2 regions of the Streptococcus cameli genome follow, and region 1 is predicted to be linked to the other one. Evidence: predicted binding sites of a transcription regulator. Region 1 holds the regulator's gene; the other holds the start of a gene.
The links. Region 1 encodes Rex, which represses fermentation and respiration genes when NADH is low (regulators of the CRP and FNR family bind a similar motif). Its sites were predicted from a motif close to TTGTGAANTANTTCACAA; they were not measured.
Positions count from the first base shown of each region.

Region 2: a site for Rex is predicted at 4,575-4,592, ahead of ACVR1I_RS05810 (TrmB family transcriptional regulator). Genes of this name have one in related genera too.

Region 1 is NZ_JBRUIM010000005.1:32,208-42,631, reverse strand. It holds gene gyrA (DNA gyrase subunit A) at 1-171, shown strand, start outside; gene ACVR1I_RS09005 (class A sortase) at 177-920, shown strand; gene radC (RadC family protein) at 988-1,668, shown strand; gene ACVR1I_RS08995 (gamma-glutamyl-gamma-aminobutyrate hydrolase family protein) at 1,665-2,360, opposite strand; gene ACVR1I_RS08990 (redox-sensing transcriptional repressor Rex) at 2,366-3,004, opposite strand; gene ACVR1I_RS08985 (DUF1831 domain-containing protein) at 3,128-3,475, opposite strand; gene ACVR1I_RS08980 (cysteine desulfurase family protein) at 3,475-4,596, opposite strand; gene ACVR1I_RS08975 (ribose-phosphate diphosphokinase) at 4,611-5,585, opposite strand; gene ACVR1I_RS08970 (CYTH domain-containing protein) at 5,716-6,288, opposite strand; gene yjbM (GTP diphosphokinase) at 6,424-7,095, shown strand; gene ACVR1I_RS08960 (NAD kinase) at 7,079-7,897, shown strand; gene ACVR1I_RS08955 (RluA family pseudouridine synthase) at 7,897-8,787, shown strand; gene pta (phosphate acetyltransferase) at 8,800-9,786, shown strand; gene ACVR1I_RS08945 (ABC transporter ATP-binding protein) at 9,788-10,424, shown strand, end outside.
Region 2 is NZ_JBRUIM010000002.1:71,978-82,401, reverse strand. It holds gene arcA (arginine deiminase) at 1-764, opposite strand, end outside; gene ACVR1I_RS05825 (Crp/Fnr family transcriptional regulator) at 1,018-1,713, opposite strand; gene ACVR1I_RS05820 (ornithine cyclodeaminase family protein) at 1,825-2,820, opposite strand; gene ACVR1I_RS05815 (sulfite exporter TauE/SafE family protein) at 2,845-3,702, opposite strand; gene ACVR1I_RS05810 (TrmB family transcriptional regulator) at 3,715-4,500, opposite strand; gene ACVR1I_RS05805 (DUF6287 domain-containing protein) at 4,736-5,833, shown strand; gene ACVR1I_RS05800 (serine hydrolase) at 5,860-6,954, opposite strand; gene sodA (superoxide dismutase SodA) at 7,054-7,659, opposite strand; gene holA (DNA polymerase III subunit delta) at 7,730-8,767, opposite strand; gene ACVR1I_RS05785 (DUF1958 domain-containing protein) at 8,852-10,216, opposite strand; gene ACVR1I_RS05780 (helix-turn-helix domain-containing protein) at 10,362-10,424, shown strand, end outside.

The sequences.
Region 1 (10,424 bases):
ATGATGGTCATGACCGATACAGGCGTCGTTATTCGAACCAATGTGTCAAATATCTCTCAAACAGGTCGATCGACTATGGGTGTAAAAGTTATGAGGCTAGATGAAGATGCGAGAATCGTTACATTTACCTTAGTGGATCCAGAAGATGATACTGAGGAAACAGAGGAGTAGCATTGATGAAACAGCATTCTAAAAAACGAATGAGACAAAATCATTTTATAAGAAACTTCTTTATTTCGATTTTGTTAATACTTTCTATGTTACTTATTTTTAGTACTTCGATTCGCAATATGATTATTGTTTGGTATTCGAACCATTACCAAATTAGTAATATTTCAAAGGATGAAATTGAAAAAAACAAGAAAGCCAATACTACATTTGATTTTTCACAAGTAGAATCTATTTCAACAGAAGCTATTTTAAAATCGCAGTGGGAAGCCCAAAATCTTCCAGTTATCGGAGGGATTGCTGTTCCGGAATTGGGTGTAAATTTACCAATTTTTAAAGGTTTATCAAATACAGCCTTAATGTATGGTGCTGGAACAATGAAAGAAAACCAAGAAATGGGAAAAGGGAATTATTCTTTAGCTAGTCACCATGTTTTTGGTATGACTGGAGCAAGTGAAGCCCTCTTTTCTCCTCTTGAAAATGCTAAAAATGGAATGAAAATTTACATTACTGACAAAGATAAGATTTATATCTATATCATTGATTCTGTTGAAGTTGTTGTACCAGAAAGAGTAGATGTTATCGATGATGTCCCAGGTCAAAATAGGATTACACTAGTAACTTGTGATGACTTTGCAGCAACAAAACGAACGATTGTTCAAGGAGCTTTAAAGTCAGAAATTGCTTTTGACGAAGCTTCTGATGAAATGAAAGACTACTTTAAAAAATCGTATAATCAGTTACAATTATAAAACCTAGTATCTTTTATTAGGTTTTTTCTTTATCCTAAATTACGAATAGAGAGATAGGAGGTTACCGATGTATACAATTCAATTTAAAGAAGAAGCGCTATTACCTAGAGAAAGGTTAATGGCTGTTGGTGCAGAGAGATTAAGTAATCAAGAATTATTGGCCATATTACTACGAACAGGGACAAAGACGCAACCAGTCTTACACCTAGCCCAGGAACTCTTGGCCAAGATTCAACATCTGGCAAATCTCAAAGAGCTGTCCATTGAAGAATTACAGACACTTACAGGCATTGGTCGCGTCAAAGCGATTGAGATCAAAGCTATGCTGGAACTTGGAAAGCGGATAAGTCAATCGGAATTAATTTTGGAAGAACGGGTATTGGGAAGTGAACGTTTGGCTAAAAAAATGATTAGCGAGATTGGTCATGAGAAGCAGGAACATCTGGTAGCCTTATATTTGAACACGCAAAATCAAATTATCTCCCAAAAAACGATTTTTATCGGTAGTGTGGATAGAAGTCTAGCAGTTCCTAGAGAGATTTTGCACTATGCAGTCAAATGTATGGCGACATCGGTTGTTGTTGTCCATAATCATCCTTCAGGTATGGTCGAACCCAGTCGAAATGATATTGATTTTACAGGGAATTTAAAAAAGTCCTGTGAAACACTAGGACTTGTCTTATTGGATCATGTAATTGTGGGAAAAAGCAACTATTTTAGTTTCCGTGAGGAGAGTGAATTATTTTAAAGGTGATTTACTACAAAGGAAAAGAGATTTTTCTCGAGTGTTCTATCTTCTACCATCAATTCTGGATGCCATTGAACACCAAGATAGGGATACTGATCTTTTCGTTCGATGGCCTCAATGATACCATCATCAGAGGATCTAGCAGTGATTATTAAATCAGGTGCCAGTTTTTTTATCGCTTGGTGATGAAAGGAGTTGATTGAGGCATGCTCACCGTAAATAGTTGCTAATAATGAATCTTTTTCAATCCCGATATCATGAACTGGTGTAGCAGAAGCAGCCGTCTGCCAATGATTCGGAATATCTTGGTAAAGGGTTCCTCCCATTAAGACATTAAAGAGCTGGGTTCCACGACAGACTGTAAAGATTGGTTTGTTTTGAAGAAGGGCTTCTTTCATTAACGCTAATTCAAAGAGATCCCGCTCCAATAAATAGTCGTCGCTGTCAATGCTTTGCTCTTCCTGGTAAAATTGTGGTAAGACATTTTGTCCACCCGTGAAAATCAATTTATCCGCTAAAGTAACGTATTCTTTTGCTAATTCTGGTTCAGATATGGGCATGATAAGGGGGACACCACCAGCTTCCTGCACCGCTGTTACAAAACCAGTAGCGCAGTAGCTAAGGTGAGGGGAGACGGTGTCGTTTGAATCAAAAAATTGATTTCCCGTAATAGCAATAATTGGTTTTTTCATGAAACTTAGCCTTTGCGCATGAAATAAAGAAGGGTTTGAAGTTCACTTGTTAAATCGACATACTGTACAACAACATCTTTTGGAACAGATAGATTAACAGGTGAAAAGCTTAAGATCCCTTTAATGCCAGCTTTTACCAAAGTATCAGTTACTTCTTGAGCCACGCTACTTGGAACTGTTAAAATGGCTGTTTTTGTATTAGTACCCTTAATTTTCTCTTCTACTTCGGATATGGCATAAATAGGAACATTTTGGTCTTCTGTTCCGACAACGGGATTATCATCTGATTCAAAAGCCATCACAATTTTCATTTTATTGCGTTCATGGAAGCGATAGTGAAGAAGGGCGCGTCCCATATTTCCGACTCCAACCAACATAACATTAGTAATGGAATTGTCGTTTAAGATATCAGCAAAAAAATCCATCATATTTTTGATATCATAGCCAAAACCACGTCGACCCAATTCTCCAAAATAGGAAAAGTCACGGCGGACAGTGGCAGAATCAATACCAATTGCTTCTGCAATTTCTTTTGAACTGGCCTTCTCAATTTTTTCTTTGTGGAATCGTTTGAAGATACGGTAGTAGAGTGACAAGCGTTTAGCTGTGGCTCTCGGAATCGCACTATCTTTTTCTTTTTTCACAATCTATTTCTCCATTCGTTTTCTGTTTTTCTCTATTATCTATTGTAGATGATGTTTGTGAAAAAATCAACGTATATGCATTTAAAAATAAAAAACAAGGATTTTCCTTGTTTTTTTGTAGTATTATTGTTCGATCTTTGTGAAAATTTCACGGTCCACTAAACTTTCCATGAGAAAATAAAACTTCTCTTGTATGACTGTTCTTTCCTGGTTTTTAAAAATATTCACAAGATGCAAACCAGATTTGTCAGTGATATTGATTTTAAAACCAGTTAAATCTGAATTGATGATGATTTTTAACAAAAATCCTTGATTTGAATTTGGAACTTCCTCTAACATACGAGTTAGTTGGTAATTTCCAACTTTTGTGACTTCAAAAGTATTGTCACGTAATGTGTATTTTCGGATTGCTGGATGAATCTGATAAGTGTAGCGGCAATCTTTTAGGGTTACTTGTTGTTCAAATGCCATTAGGCGGCACCTCCAATGATTTCATTTATTATTTGTGTTGCTCTTTTTATCTCTGCAACTGTGTTTTCTTCTGAAAAGCTAATTCGGATGGATTCTGTAAGACGATGAGAATTTGGACCGTAATAAGCTTCCAATACATGGCTTTTTTGGACTACACCAGCCGTGCAGGCTGATCCACTTGAAACGGCAATTCCTGCTAAATCCAATCTCATGAGGATTTGTTCGTTCAGTTGGTCTGTAAAGCCAATGTTTAAAACATAGGGCAGACAATCTTGTGTCTGATTTAGATAGTAGTTAGTTGCATCTAAGTGTTGTAAAAATGATTTTTTTAAAGCCTCGACCGTTTGAAAATTGGTATCTAGCATGTCAATTTGATGAGAAAGAGCAGTGGCCATAGCAGCGATACTTGGGATGTTTTCGGTCCCAGCACGATGCTCGCTCTCTTGTTTGCCACCATGAATTAAGGCATCAAACCGTGGCAAGCGACTGTATAGAAATCCTGTTCCTTTTGGACCATGAAATTTATGAGCGGAGGCAGACAGAAAATCAATGTGTAGCTCTTCAGGTGATATAGGAACCTTTCCAATAGCTTGAACCGCATCGACATGGAAGACAGCTGGATGATTTCTTAGTAATAGACCGATTTCTTTGATTGGCAATACATCACCGGTTTCGTTGTTAGCAAACATGGTGCTAACCAAGATGGTATCTGGTCGAAGTGCTTCTTGAATCTGTTGAGCAGAGATGGTTTGATTGATTGGTTGAATATAGGTTATTTCAAAACCAAATCGTTTTTCAAGGTATTCCATTGTATGCAACACAGAGTGGTGTTCAATGGCAGTCGTAATAATGTGTTTTCCCTTATCTTGGTGGGAAAGAGCGTAACCTTTTATGGCCAAATTATTTGCTTCGGAGCCTCCTGATGTAAAGATAATACAACTTGAAGGAACCTCCAAAATCTTCCCAATTGTTTCCCTTGCAGTGCGTAGAATTTGATTAGCCTTGCGTCCAAAAGAATGAATACTAGACGGATTGCCGAATATTTCTTTTGATACTTCTATCAATGTCTGGAGGGCTTGATCAGAAAGAGAAGTCGTTGCTGCATTATCAAGATAAATCAAAGACAGGTCTCCTTTTATTTCTTATTGGGTACAGAATAATTAAACAGAGGGCTAACTGGACGGCGTTCGTGGATACGAATAATCGCATCCGCAATCAATTTACTAGCAGTGATATAAGCAATATTTTTAGGTAGATTTTCTTTACTTACTACGGAATCTGTTACTAAGATTTCCTTAATAGGAGCCTGATCTAGTAATTCTGTCGCATTTCCTGCAAATAACCCATGACTTGCTACGGCATAAATTTCTGTTGCACCATTTTCTTGGACGATTTTTGCTGCTTCTGAGAAAGTACGGCCAGTATTTAATATATCATCAATTAAAATGGCTTTTTTACCAGCAACCTCCCCGATGATATAGCCTTGTGAGCGCTCAGAATCATCTTGTGCATAATCGATAATGGCAATCGGAGCGTCAAGGTATTCAGCTAGACTACGGGCCCGTTTAATGCCTGAATTTTTTGGACTAACAATGACAACATCATTTCCTGTTAACCCTTTTTCAACATAATAGTCTGCAAAAAGAGGAACTGTAAAGAGATTGTCTACTGGAATGTCAAAGAAGCCTTGAACTTGAACTGCGTGTAAATCTAAGCTAACAACACGATTCACGCCAGCTTTTACCAGCATATTGGCAACTAATTTTGCTGTAATTGGTTCGCGCGGTGCAGCGGTTCGATCTTGTCTTGCGTAACCAAAGTATGGCATGACAACAGTAACAGAATTGGCACTAGCACGGATGCAGGCATCAACCATAATCAATAATTCCCATAAATGATTGTTGACAGGATAGCTGGTTGACTGAATGATATAGACATCGACACCCCGAACACTTTCTTCGATGTTGATCTGAATTTCTCCATCGGAAAATTGGCGAGAAGAGGCTTTTCCAAGCGGAATACCAGCGGCTTCTGAAATTTTTTCAGCAATAGCTCGGTTTCCTGAAAGTGAAAACAACTTAATTTGTTTGTCGGCATATGGTTGAACCATGTCAAAAAATTCTCCTTTTGAATGTTCTAGCAGGAACAGCGTTTGTTAGCTGAACCGATGAGATCTACATACAGTACTATTTTACCAAAAAACCGTAATTTTTTCATTTCTAAAACAAAAAAATCAGCACTTATTTGGCTGATGGAAGAGAGGCAGCAGCGCGGGCAACCTTACTACTAGCATATTTAAATTTGATGGATTGTTTTTTTAGAAAATAATCAAAAGCAATTTTTCCTTCATCTGGATTCTGGACTTCAATTTCTAGTTCATAATCTGTGATACCATTGTAATGATTTTCATCAAGGGCAAATAGTCCAAGGCCATCGTTGATTTCGATTCGATTTGTGGTTAAATATCCCCAGATAGATAGCGTTTCGAAAGGGATATCCGTGTCTTGGATTATTTTTTTTATTTCACCATTAGGCAGCTCAAATTTTTGAATCAATTGATTGGCTTGTTCTAAGCTGATTTCTTGATTGTATTCGATGTTTCCAACGTCGAGTGGTTTTTTTAATGTCAATTCCGCACGATCCATTAGTGTTCTAATGCGAAGAGATAAGCGGTTTTTCTTTAGTTCAAATTCTGGTGTATCGATGTAATAATTGGTTTGCTGAAAAAGGGCATGTCCAGAGAAAAACTCTTTTAGCCTTTTATACTCTGATTTTGTGAGCAATGTCTTGTATTCAATTTCTAATTGGTTCATTTTTAGTAGAGGAAAAGCCTTTCGTATGGTATAATAGTCTTTGTGCTATTCTATAAAAAAAAACGATTTTTTGACAAGAATGGACTATTGCATCCAGATGAAATCTTTTTTCATTTTGACTAGAAAGAGGACCGTATGGAGTTAAATTGGGAAGAATTTTTAGACCCGTATATTCAGGCTGTTGGAGAGTTGAAAATCAAGCTGAGAGGTGTTCGTAAGCAGTACCGTAAGGCCAATCGTCATTCTCCGATTGAATTTGTCACAGGTCGTGTCAAGCCAATTGAATCAATTAAAGAAAAGATGATTTTACGTCATATCAAGACAGAAAATTTAGCCCAAGATATGCAGGATATTGCAGGTGTTCGGGTTATGGTACAATTTGTAGATGACGTGGAAGAAGTACTTGCAATATTGAGAAAACGCAAGGATATGCGTATTGTACATGAGCGTGATTATATCAAAAATATGAAAGCGTCAGGCTATCGTTCTTATCATGTCGTGGTGGAATACCCAGTAGATACGATTAATGGTAACCAGACTGTCTTGGCAGAGATACAGATTCGTACTTTATCAATGAATTTTTGGGCAACGATTGAACACTCTTTGAATTATAAGTACAAGGGAAATTTTCCTGAAGAAATTAAGCAACGTTTGGAAATTACGGCAAAGATTGCCTATCAATTAGATGAGGAGATGCGAAAAATCCGGGACGACATTCAAGAAGCACAGGCCTTATTTGATCCTGCTCACAGAAAATTGAATGATGGTGTTGGAAATAGCGACGATACAGATGAAGATTACAGATAGAAAAAAAATCGCACTGCTCAGTAGCCGCAATCCCAAAAGTGAGGCAGTTTCAAAAGAGTTGTGGGATAAGTTAAAAGAAGCTAATTTTATTTTGACACCTAAAAATCCTGATATCGTTATCTCGATTGGTGGTGATGGAATGTTGCTGTCAGCCTTTCATAAATACGAATCGATTTTAGATCGTGTTCGATTTGTAGGGATTCATACTGGTCACCTTGGTTTTTATACCGATTATCGAGATTTTGAGGTCGACAAGTTAATTGAAAATCTAAAATTGGATACTGGGGCTCGTGTTTCTTATCCGATTTTAGGGGTGCGTGTCCATCTAATGGATGGGCGACAGATTACAGGTAGAGCTCTCAATGAAGCGACTGTTAAACGACTTTCAAAAACGATGGTAGCAGATATTATCATTAACAATGTTCCCTTTGAACGTTTTCGAGGTGATGGTATTTCGGTTTCAACGCCGACTGGCTCAACTGCTTATAACAAATCACTTGGTGGAGCTGTTTTACATCCGACCATTGAAGCTTTGCAAATTGCGGAGGTAGCGAGTCTGAACAATCGTGTTTACCGCACGCTTGGCTCCTCCATTGTTGTTCCGAAAAAGGACAAAATCGTGATTGAGCCAAAACACAATGACAGGTATTCTATTTCAATTGATAATCGTACTTTTGTCTATGACAGCATCGAGAAAATTGAATATCAGATTGATCGTAGCAAGATTCACTTTTTAGCGACACCAAGTCACACTAGTTTTTGGAATCGTGTGAAAGACGCCTTTATTGGAGAGGTGGAGTAATGCGGTTTGAATTTGTAGCAGACCAGCATGTCAAAGTCAAAACATTTTTGAAAAAACATGAGATTTCAAAAAGTTTGCTAGCCAAGGTGAAGTTTAAGGGTGGCAATATCCTAGTAAATGGCATAGAGCAAAATGCGGTTTATCTTTTAGATATTGGAGATAGGGTAACCATTGATATTCCAAGCGAAACAGATGAAAACGGACGCTTGGCTCCTGTGGAACACCCTTTAGATATCGTGTATGAAGACCAGCATTTTCTAGTTCTTGATAAACCATTTGGCTTTGCTTCGATTCCAAGTAGCATTCATTCGTCAACCATGGCTAATTTTGTCAAGGGATATTATGTTCGCAAACAGTATGAAAACCAACAAATTCATATTGTGACGCGGCTCGATCGTGATACATCAGGTTTGATGTTGTTTGCCAAACATGGCTATGCTCATTCACGTTTGGATAAGCAATTGCAAGCCAAGACCATTCAAAAGCGGTATTATGCTTTGGTACACGGTCGAGGGGAATTGGCTAAGACTGGTGATATTATTGCCCCTATTGGTCGCCCTGAAGACAGTATTATCACCCGATGTGTCACGAAAAAGGGGAAATATGCCCACACTTCGTATGAGGTTATAAAGTCTTGGGGAGATGTTCATCTAGTGGACATTCAATTGCATACTGGTCGTACCCATCAAATTCGGGTACATTTTTCCCACATTGGCTTTCCTTTGCTGGGAGATGATTTATATGGTGGCCGTTTGGATTTTGGGATAAAACGGCAAGCCCTTCATTGCCACCATCTTTCTTTTGTCCATCCTTTTGATGAGGAGAGACTAACTTTACAACGTTCATTACCAGCTGATTTTCAAGCTGTAATAAATAATTTATCAAACTAAAGGAGTTTTAAAATGGAAATTCGTAGCCTTATTGGTGACTTAAAGCACAAGATCGTAGGAAAAAAATTAAGAATTGTCTTTCCTGAAGGAAAAGATGAGCGGATTGTTCGTGCGGCAGCCCGTCTTAAATTTGAAGGTTTGGTGGAGCCGATTATTTTGGGGGTCCCAGAAGAAGTTCATGCCTTATTGATTGAATTTGGTTTTTCAAATCCTGGTATTACAGTTATTGATCCAAATAACTATGCGAACTTTGACACTATGAAGCAAGAATTTTTGACGCTTCGCAAAGGAAAAGTGGAAGAGTCACAAGCTGATGAAATCTTACGTGATGTGAATTACTTTGGTGTTATGTTGGTTCAATTAGGACTAGCTGAAGGGATGGTTTCTGGTGCGATTCACTCGACTGCCGATACTGTTCGTCCTGCTTTGCAAATTATTAAAACCAAGCCAGGTGTGACACGTACATCAGGTGTGTTCTTGATGGTGCGCGAAGAACGCCAATACATCTTTGGAGACTGTGCAATTAACATTGATCCAGATGCAGAAACATTGGCTGAAATTGCGATTAACTCAGCTGAAACTGCTAAAACATTTGGCATTGATCCAAAAGTTGCCATGGTTTCCTACTCAACAAAAGGATCTGGTTCTGGACCACGTGTTGATAAAGTTGTTGAAGCGACACGTATTGCCCAAGAAAAACGCCCTGATTTGCTAATTGATGGCGAATTGCAAATGGATGCTGCTTTGATTCCAAATACAGCTCGTTTGAAAGCTCCAGATAGTCCTGTTGCTGGTCAGGCCAATGTCTTTATCTTCCCAGCTATCGAAGCAGGAAATATTGCTTACAAGATTGCTGAGCGTCTTGGTAACTTTGATGCAGTGGGTCCAGTTCTTCAAGGTTTGAATAAGCCGGTTAATGACCTTTCTCGTGGTTGTAGCTCAGAAGATGTTTACAAATTAGCGATTATTACTGCGGCTCAAGCAGCTGATGCAATTTAGTATGAAATCGTTATTGTATTACTTTAAGAACTATTTAAAAGAGTCCATCCTAGCTCCGTTATTGAAGTTACTAGAGGCTGCTTTTGAATTGATCGTTCCTTTGGTCATCGCCTATATCGTTGACACTATTATTGTTCATGGCAATCAAGAAGACTTGATTGCTATGATTTTATTATTGGTCTCATTTGCAATAGTAGGTGTTCTTGTTGCGGTTTCTGCCCAGTATTTTGCATCAAAAGCAGCTGTTGGATTCGCAAAGGATTTAACCGTAGACTTGTATCAAAAAGTCCTAACCCTTCCGAAAGAACGCCGTGATCAACTAGGGCCAAGTAGTCTTTTAACTCGCCTGTCTAGCGATACCTTGCAAATTCAAAATGGGATCAATACCTTTTTGCGTTTGTTTTTACGGGCTCCGATTGTGGTGTTTGGAGCGCTGTTTATGGCTTTTTATATCAGCCCTGATTTGTCCATCATCTTTTTGGGGATGATTGCTGTACTATTTGTGATTGTGATCCTTATATCAAAGATTTCAAGTTCTTACTTTGCAACGATTCGAAAAATAATGGATCGTCTTGTTGGCTTGATTCAAGAAAGCATTTCTGGGATGCGGGTTGTGCGTGCCTTTGTACAGACAGATA
Region 2 (10,424 bases), on a different contig from region 1:
AGGTTTTCTTTAAAGATGTTCACCAAGAGTTTTTCAATAGATGCAGCATCAGTGCGTTGCGAAATGCCAACTGCTAACACATCTTTTGACAAGACCAGTTCATCCCCACCTTCGATACGAGTGGTTTCTTCACGGTTGTAAACCAATGGGACTTTTCCACCGTATTCAGGGTGATGGGTAAAGATGTATTTACCATAAAGAGTCTCACGGTTACGGGTGTCCGCGTACATGTGGTTGAGGGATACCCCATTCCCAATCGTTGCAAATGGATCCCGTGTGAAGTAAAGGTTTGGCATTGGGTCAATGGCAAATGGGTAATTGGATTCTACCAAGTCCGTCAAACCTTTTTCTTCAGCTGGAACTTCTGGCAATTCACATTTTTGAATACCAGCCATGGTCTTATCAATCAATTCCCGATTGTCTTCAATGGCTAACAAAAGCTTACGAATGGCTTTTCGTGTAGCACGACCACGTACATTGGCTTCAGCGATGTATTCATCTACAAATTGTTCCCGAATCTCAGTTGAAACCAAGGATTCAGCTGCCAAATCTTCAAGATAAAGCACCTCTACTCCTTCGTCTCGAAGTGCTTGTGCAAAGGCATCATGCTCTTTTTGAGCATCTTCTAAGAAAGGAATATCGTCAAACAAAAGACGTTCCAAGTAGTCTGGCATCAGGTTTTCAATTTCCTTGCCTGGACGGTGCAACATAACTTTTTTCAGTTTTCCGATCTCTGAAAAAACGTGAATTGGATGATGAGACATCACAATACCTCCTTAATGATTTTTCATTGTAAAAAGGTCAAACCTTTTCCTTTAACTGCTTACAGTATACCACTGACACATTGCTCTAATTGTTAATTTTTGTACAAACAATTTGCCAATTTTTTCGCATTTTCCGAAATCATTTTAGATATTTATTTATTATAAAACGCTTTCTTTGGATATTTTTCTTTTTTTGCCCATTTTATAAATAATTATTATTTTGATTTTTTTCTAAAAAAATAAAAAAGAGACATCATCGTGTCTCTGATAAATTTTCTAAAAAATAGGCAATGTCGACATAAACTAATTTCTTACGAGCATAGGTAATCCGCTTCTCATTTTTCAGCTTTTTGAGTACCTGACTGGCTGTTTCACGAGTGGTTGCAGCCAGCTTGGATATTTCCTGGATGTGAATACAAAATGGCAGCTCTTGTAAATCGCTAGGCTTACATAAGTCCCAGTACAAGAGTGCCAAGACTTGAACAACCCGCTCACGCGCACTGGAAATAAGGGCATTTCGTAAGCGCAACTCCTGCAAGCTCAGAATTCGACTCAATTTTTGATTCAAAAAGAGCATTTGTTTGGTATTTTTCCGAGAGAGTTGCTCATAAAGCGCCATTGGTACCATGAAGTAGGCCAAATCTGTAATGGCAATGGCTGTGTAATGGTAATAAGGATCTGTAAACATGCCCCCAAAAGGAAAGGCGCCTCCCTCACGAATATAATCTAAATAGGAAAACGTATCCGTCTGGTCATATTGTTCAATGCGCGCATAGCCTTTTTGTAAAATAAAGAGATAATCTCGATTATCCCCAGCAAAAAAGAAGACCTGATCTTTTGAGATTTTACGAAAACGCACCTCTTTTGCCAACTGGTCAAAATCTTCAATAGACAGGGATTGCAGTGAGGGATGATTCCGTAAAAAATAGTATTGTTCCTTGCTAATCATGGCATCTCCTATTTCTATTCTTCTCATCAGTATACCATAAAACGTTTTCAAAACCAATACTATCTTTTCATAGAAAAAAAGCAATGTTTCCATTGCTTCCATTGCTTTTTTCTAAAACTCAAAACGAGTTCCAATTCCTTTTTCAATTGCTTTTTCAACAATCAGTTGAGCCGTGACAATATCCAGTACCGCAGAGCCAACACTCTTGAATACTGTAATATCTTCTTTACTCTTACGTCCTTGGATTTTGCCAAGCAGGTAATCCCCTAACTCACCATTGTAATCTTCTTTTGTCAGCAGACCTTGGCGAATCGGTTCTAAAATATCTCCAGCTTCTGCTAGAACACCGTCATTTGTATCAAAGACAACTGCATCTGCTTTGACCAATAAATCAACTGGTAACTCCAACATTTCAGGAGTATAGGCTCCAATACCATTAACATGTGCACCCGCTTTAACATCTGCAGCATCAAACGTTGGTACTTTGGAAGTTGTCACCGTCGTGATAATATCCGCATCTGTCACCGCCTCTTTAGCTGTTTTTACAGCATGAATCCGAGTAGTATAACGCCCTTTCATATCTTCTGATAAGGTATTTGCAAAGGCTGTTGCGCGGTCAAAATCAATATCAAAGACACGCAATTCTTCCAAGTTGCGGGCTGTCATCATAGCAATTGCTTGCTGATAGCCTTGGCCACCAGTCCCAATTAAGCCTCCGATTTTAGCATCTTCATTTGCTAATTCCTCTGTTCCTGCACCTTGAATAGCTGCTGTCCGAAGTTGCGTCAAATAAGTCCCGTCTAAAATCGCTGAGACAATCCCCGTCTCAGGGTCCAAAGCCACCATCGTAGCAGGAACAGATGGCAACCCTTTTTCAATGTTTTCAGGATAAACGGAAACAATCTTAACACCTAAGGCACTTTGCTCGCCACTTGTTACGGCTGGCATATACAAACTCTGTCCACGGTATTCAGACACATCTAAATTTGTCCGAAGTGGAACTGTTGCTTCACCCGATGAGTAGAGTCGCACTGCTTTTTTGGCTGCTGCAATCGCATCTTTCATCGAAAAACAAGCTTGAATATCTTCCTTTGTTAAAATCAGCATTTTTTTACCTCACTCTGTCTATTCTTAATTTTTCTTCAGCATACCATATGCACTGTATAAGAGAATAAAGGCAACAAACCATTGCAAAATAGCCGTATTTAGACTTGTGATGACAAACACTGCACACAAGACACCAAGTACACCAAATGTTGATGTAAAGAGGGTAATCTTACGGCTGTATTCTCCAGATTTGACAAACTGAACACTACCAACAGGAACTGAGAATGTTGCTGCTCCCATCATGATTGGAAAAGCTACTGCTGGATTTAATCCCAGTAAGTAAACCGTAATCATGGTCAAGGCATATGAACCAATCCCAATATTGTTTAGCGCACCAAAGATAGCCAAAGCAACGGCTGCAACAACCAACTTAATACCAGTCAATTCGGTCGCATTTCCACCACCTGGTAACAAGCCAAATTTCCCACCAAAGATAATGAGCGCTGCCACAATCATCCCAATTCCAATTGAAACTTTTAATTTTTCTGCTGGCAGTTTGACTGCGAATTTTGCTCCGAAATAAGAACCAACCATTTGACTAACAATACAAACAATTAAAGTTGTGACACTCACTTCAATCTTTGTAATGTAGGCAAGAGCCATTACTGCAACTGGAATGGTACACTGGGTATTCAATGTGCCTGGTAATTTTTTAACACTTGTCCAATTTAATTTTGGATAGAGACTGGTACTAATTGCAAAGTCCGAAATCCCTACGGTCGATAAGAAGAAGATAATAGCACTTGAAAATGGCAAAGCCGCTGTGCTAGCTTCTTCTGACATGACTTCATGTTTATGAAGAATCAAATCCTTAATAAATACAACTGCAAAATAGGCATTCACTACAATAACCAGTAGTAACAAAATATCTTTAAATGACATACATAATCTCCGTTAATAGATTTTACGAATGCCCTCAAAGTCCTTACCATAGTCTGCGATCAATTCTGGTCCATGTTCTTGAATAATTTTTAAGGTATATGCATCATGCTTAATGTACTCTTTTGCTAGTAATCGCATGGCCTTGTTATGACTCCAAATGACGTCACATACATCATCAAGTGTCCCAAATAAAACAATATCATTGTCACACACCAAATTGATCCAACGACCTCCCATGTCTTTTATTTTATCCACTTCAAATCCATGGGGATAAAAACGCTTGAAAGGCAAGTTATACTGACCACTGTTGCTAAACAAAATACAGACAAAAGTTTCCAGACGGTCTTCTGCTTCTTCTAGGGCTTTGACGATAGTAGGAGTAAGGTTGTCTTCCCAGATTTGGATATAAAGACTCTTTTTACTATGCTCAATTATGTAAAGCATTTTGAGTAAAACAGCTTCTTTTTGCTCCAATTGCCACAAAAGCGTATCTTCTTCTTTTTCTTTTATGTCTGACAAATGGTCATCTAAATATTGAATATCACTCAAAGTCGAATGTTTTAGCATGCTGACAAACTCTTCTGGTGATAGGGCTGAGTATAATTTTGGTTCACTCTTATTGACAAGGACGACTCCCTTTTTGACCAAAATCTCTAATCCATTATAGACTTTTGAACGTGGAACACCAGACTTCTTGCTAACTTCATAGCCAGTCATCGAACCATTTTCCACTAAGCTAAGATAAATATTTGTTTCGGATTCAGTAAAGCCGAACTGTTTCATTTTTTGAACCAGCATATAAACTCCTTTTAAATGTAGTAGCTACTCTATGTAACTACTATACATTCCTAAATAAGATTTGTCAATAGATTTTGTGAAATTTTTAACATTTTTTGAAAAATTATTTTATAAAGAAAGTAGCTAAGTTAATTATATGAAAGTTCTTTCAAAATTTGAAACTCTGATATCCTAGCTTGACTTTTCCTATTTTATTATTGATAATGAAAATACTAGTACATAGGAGGTCTTTCAAATGAAACCAAATTTTCGTTTTTTTCTACTCTGTTGCTTGGCTTGTCTTGTTTTATTTGGGTGTGTTTCTACTCCAAAAAACAAATCATCTCTAAAAAAAGAAAACACTTCTACAAGAAAAATCTTAGATTTTAACGATGATGATCTATTAGCTTACCAAGAACCCTTAGAAGCATATCAATCACTCCTATCAGAAGAAACTTCTTCATTCTTTAATGAGGAAAAATACAATGCTTTTGCAAAATTAGTCACCATTAACGATACCACAAGCAAGAACCGATTTATTTATAGTTTTTATGATATTGATCAAAATGGTGTAAAAGAGTTACTGATTGCTCAAGAACAGTCCGTCTACGATGACTTAAATCATGTTCTATATGATATTTTTACACTGGATCATCAAAATAAACCAAAACGGTTAACAACTAAAAAATTAGGTCTTGAAGCGATTGGAGAACAAAAAAAGTTAGTACTGATGTATAATCATCAATTGCGACTCCAGCAACCAGGGGATTCATTTAGTGAACTCGAATATCATTTTTTCACCTTTGCGAAAAATGGGACAAGATTACAACCAACCCAATCTGTTACCTATCATTATGAAACCGATAGCTACCAACTTTCTAAAATAGACATATCAAAAGACAAATTTGAAAAACTTGGTGAACCTTTAGAGAATATAATTGATATTGGGCAATGGTACAAGCTAAGTAAACCTCTTGATGAAGTTCTAATAGAACGACAAGAATTCAGTGAGCTACTTTCTGGTGACTATTCTAGCATTGCTGGTACCTGGATAAACGAAGCTGGTGAAGCTATTACCATAACAAAAAGCGGTAGCATTGAAGAATTTCCGGATATAGAATTCAATACCGACTTGATGACAGTCTCCAATGGTTGGCTTGCAATGTCACGACAAAGACATTCAAAATATGACACACCTGTTTTTTTATATTATGCTCCTATCGGTGTCGAGATAATCTTTGATGAAGATCCACCATTTTTTAAATCAGATACAAGCAAAGAAAGAATACAAGTAGCACTACCTGATATGAATCACATCCTGTATTATCGAGCAGATGAAACAGTTTCAAACTAAAAAGGAAGAATATTTTCTTCCTTTTTCTATCCTAGTCCATTTTCATTAACACGATGCCACTGGTTGATAACATAAGTCAATGCCGCCAGTTGCATGTAGCCATAGCCACTAATTTCTTGACTGTATTCTGTCGTCCCTCCCAAGTACCTGGTGTAGATAGCAATCAGATAGGGACTTTCTTCAAACACCATCGCATCTACATTTAAGGCCTCTGCTACGTATCCAGGTTTTTGAACAATGCGAATATCCGGTACATAGGTTTCGTAATACTGGCCTGTAAACGATAAATCCATATAGTAGATAATATCTGCATACTTATCTTGATGATCATAAAGATGCTCTAACACATGGATGTAATAATCTGTTGTTGTCTTGTTGTCCTCTCTGCGAATGGTTTTTACCTCTCCTTTTGACTGACCAAAACGGTCCAATTCCGCAAAAGCAGCATCCATCCCACCAAAGCGATCAGCAAGTGCATAGGCAGGTGTATTTTCAGAGTAAACCAAGGAATATTCTTGCATTTCAGGAATACTCATTGCGCCACCAAATTGCCCAACATAGGCATCATGTTCAAATTTATATTCATACGGAGTATTGGTAATATCAAATCGTTCTGTTAAGGAAAATCTTCCTTTTTCAACCTCATCAACAACCAACATATTTAAAGGCATTTTATAGGTAGACCCTGCTGTCATTGGCTCTGTATCATTCATAGAAAACTGATGGCCAGTTGCAGGGTTTTTATAAGTAAAGGCAACCTGCGATGGATCAATCCCATATTCACTTAAATAAGCTTGGACAACTTCCACCAAGCCCATATTGGCATAATCATAATAAAGTCCTAACGAACTCATCCGTTCCATATCCCTATCCATAACTGCCTGCTTTGCTTCAGGTGATTTTAGATACTCCTTTACTGGCTCCGGGGCTTCAGAATGTTTTTTAAGCGCTGTTTTGTCTGTTGTCTTTGAAACTTGTTGTTTCTCTTGCGAAACCTGTGGAGAACTGTTGTTCGGATTCATCCACACTACTGCTCCAAAAAGAATAAGAAAGGGTACGACTAGCAAGCCAACCAAAATAAGGACAAAACGAGATCTTTTCCGCAATAATTCATACATCATAACCTCTTTATTTTACCCTAAAATAAAGGAAATGAAAACCACTTGAAGCCATTTAATCATCAATAAAAGCCCCGTTTCTTACAAAACGGGGCTTATCTCTTATTTTGCAGCCTTGTACAATTCGTCAACTTTGTTCCAGTTGATGACATCAAAGAATGCTTTGATGTAGTTTGGACGTACGTTGCGGTAGTTGAGGTAGTAGGCATGCTCCCAAACGTCCAAGCCAAGGATTGGTTTTAAACCGTCCATGATTGGTGTATCTTGGTTTGGAGTAGAAGTCACTTCTAATTTGCCATCTTTGTTGACGACAAGCCAAGCCCAACCTGAGCCAAAACGAGTAGTTGCTGCAGCTGTAAATGCTTCTTTGAAGGCATCAAATGAGCCAAATGTTGCATCAATATCTGCTGCTAATTCTGACGAAATTTCTGTTTTCTCTGGAGACAACAACTCCCAGAAAAGAGCGTGGTTCAAGTGCCCACCACCATTGTTAATCAATGCTTGACGAATATCTGCTGGAATCGCTTCAACATTTGATAAGAGGGCTTCTAAGTCTTCACCAATTTCAGGGTGTTTTTCAAGTGCAGCATTGGCATTTGCTACGTAAGTTGCATGGTGCTTATCATGGTGGAGTGTCATTGTCTCTGCATCAATGTGTGGCTCCAAAGCATCGTATGCGTAAGGTAGATCAGGTAAAATAATAGCCATGTGTAGGGCCTCCTTTAGTCTAGTTACTTCTATTCTAAATGAAAATAAAACCGATTTCAAGTTTTTTGTACTAGGAGAGGGCATTCATCATTTTCAATAAACAAATATCAAACAGATACTCTTTTTCCATCTGTCCAGACTTGATCTTGTAATCTGTCTCAATGAGGTTGGCAACTGTTTCTTTTAAGAAAGACAGTGACAAACCTCTGGAATCGCGTAGGGCAAATTTGACCTGGTAAGGATTGACTTTTCTGCCCAAATAATCCGAAAGTTCAGTAACAATTTGACTTTCTGCGCGTCCTTTTTGGGACAATAGTTGCACCTGCAAGAACATCCGAAATTGGGTTAGTAAAATCGCAATGAGCTTGACATCATCTTCTCCTTGCAATCGTAAATCCTTGACCAAGTCCTGGGCCTGATCTACTTTTTTTCCTAATATATAAGTCGATAAATCAAAGAGATTGTCCTGTAAGGTCTTAGGAATTGCCTCCCTTATATCTTCTGAAGTGATGCTCCCTTTCGGTTTATAGGCTTTCAAAAAAGCGATGTTCTTGGTCATTTCTGAAATGTCAAAACCCGATTTCACTAATAATTGCTCTAACACATCCTCGCCCATTTCCATATTTTTTTTGCGAATTTCCTGCTGAAAATAGGTTCGGATTTCTGCTTCTTTTGCTTCTGTGGCTTCAATACAAAGGGCATCACGTTTGAGCATTTTAACCAAACGCCGCTTGTTATCTAACTTTCCTGGCACTAATAAAATCAGGCGTGTCGTTTCATTCGGTGCTTCTAAATATGCCTCAAACTGTTTGAGTTCTCCATCAGAAAAATAGCGTTTTTTATCCGTAGAAAGATCCGAAACATAATCTGCAATCACAATTTTTTCGTCCGCAAAAAAAGGCAGAGATACCAACTCCAGTTCAAATTGAGCAAAACTGCTCTCTGATAAATCAAAGTAGGCAAAACTCAAATCGCTGGCATCGAATCCCAGCGTTTTCAACAAGGCTTCTTTGGCAAGCTGGTACTGTCCCGTATCTTCGCCAGACAAAACGGTGAGTAGCCCGAGATTGTTTTTGTTTAATTTTTTTACTGCTTCAATGGCTAACATAGTCTCATTATATCACTTTTATAGAGGAAAAAGTGCAAAAAATACCCAACAACCTCTAGACTTGGTTGTTGAGTATCGTCTTCTTTAAAATTTCCGTCTTCTTCTGTGACGGCGACTACGAGATGTTGAATCAAGATGTTGCATGCTGCGAGCCCGTCTACTACTTCCAAGAATCAATCGCAAGGCAATCGCCAATACGATCAAAGCAATCGGAATCAGTATATATACATATTTAGGAATCTTTGAAATCAGTTGGTTGGTTTTTTTTACTGCCACTTTGTTCGAAGTAGAAATAGCCTGTCCCAAACCCTTCTCTTCTTCAAGAGCTACACCGCTCTCTGTGATAATACTGTCTTTTACTTTCAAACGGTTGTTTTCAACGACCAGATCAGGGGTTTGTTCTCCCGAAACTAGCGCATACAAATCTTCTGAAGTCCTTACAGTCTGGCCAGCAATTTCTTGTTTTCCAGCTTTTGCAACTACTTGACGGCTATATTCTGAAAAACTCTTTTCCAAAAGGGTATTGACAAAGTAATGTCGGAAATATTCCCCGCCTTGCACCTGCCAATCTCCAACTCCCAAGACAACACTAATGAGACGTGTATCGCCGCGTTTTGCGGTTACAATCGAGTTAAAACCAGCCGTTGGACTAGAACCTGTTTTTAAACCATCTACGCCTTCAATGCCGTGTTTCGCACCTGGCAAGGAATAGTTATAAGTTGTAAAGGTTTCTTCTAAGTAGGTTCCTGTCTTTACAGTCACCTCTGGTTGATTGGTATACTCAAGAATTTGAGGGTGTTTTTTCAACAAATGATAGGTCAAAATCGCCATATCACGCGCTGTCACTTCATTGGTCTTATTGTGGTCGTAACCTGCTGGAGCATAGTAGCCCTGAAACGCTGCGACCACTGCTCCCGTTGCATTGTGGAAAGTCGTATTGGTCATGCCAAGTTCTTTTGCTGTATCATTCATGAGTTGTAAGAATGAAGCATCGTCCCCATCATGAATCAAATGAGCCAACATCAAGGTCGTAACATTTGATGATGGAACGAGGGTCATGGTTAAAAGCTCACTGACTGTATAAGTTTCTCCAGCGACAATTTTGTTGTTGCTGAGGGCATAAATACCAGCAATGGCCTGATCTGTCTCAGTCGCAACAACCTGTGTATCCAAGGAAATCTGTCCCTTAGCGATGGCTTCTAGTGTCAAATAAATGACCATGGTTTTAGTGGTACTGGCTGGATCCCATTTCATATCAATTTCTTGTCCCCAGAGCAATTGACCCGTATCTGCGTCAATCACAATAGAAGCTTTTGGCACCATATCTGCTGTGGCTGGATAGCCTGCATTTTGCGCCATGGTTAGCAAATCTTCCTCAGCCAGAACTGGCTTACCAAGTGTAAACAAGGATAGGAGTACCATCAAACAGACAATAAAAAACTTTTTCATATACAATTCCTTTTCATAAAAATCTCTTATATTATACCATATTCTAAAACGCAAAACGGTATTTTTTCAAAAGAATTTATTTGCAGATATGGGAAATTCTTGCCAATTTCTGAAGACTTGCTATAATCATTTTAGGAGGAAGACCATGGACAAGAAACTTTTAGGAGAAACCTTTCGGACCTTGCGGATCAACCGCCATATTTCACTC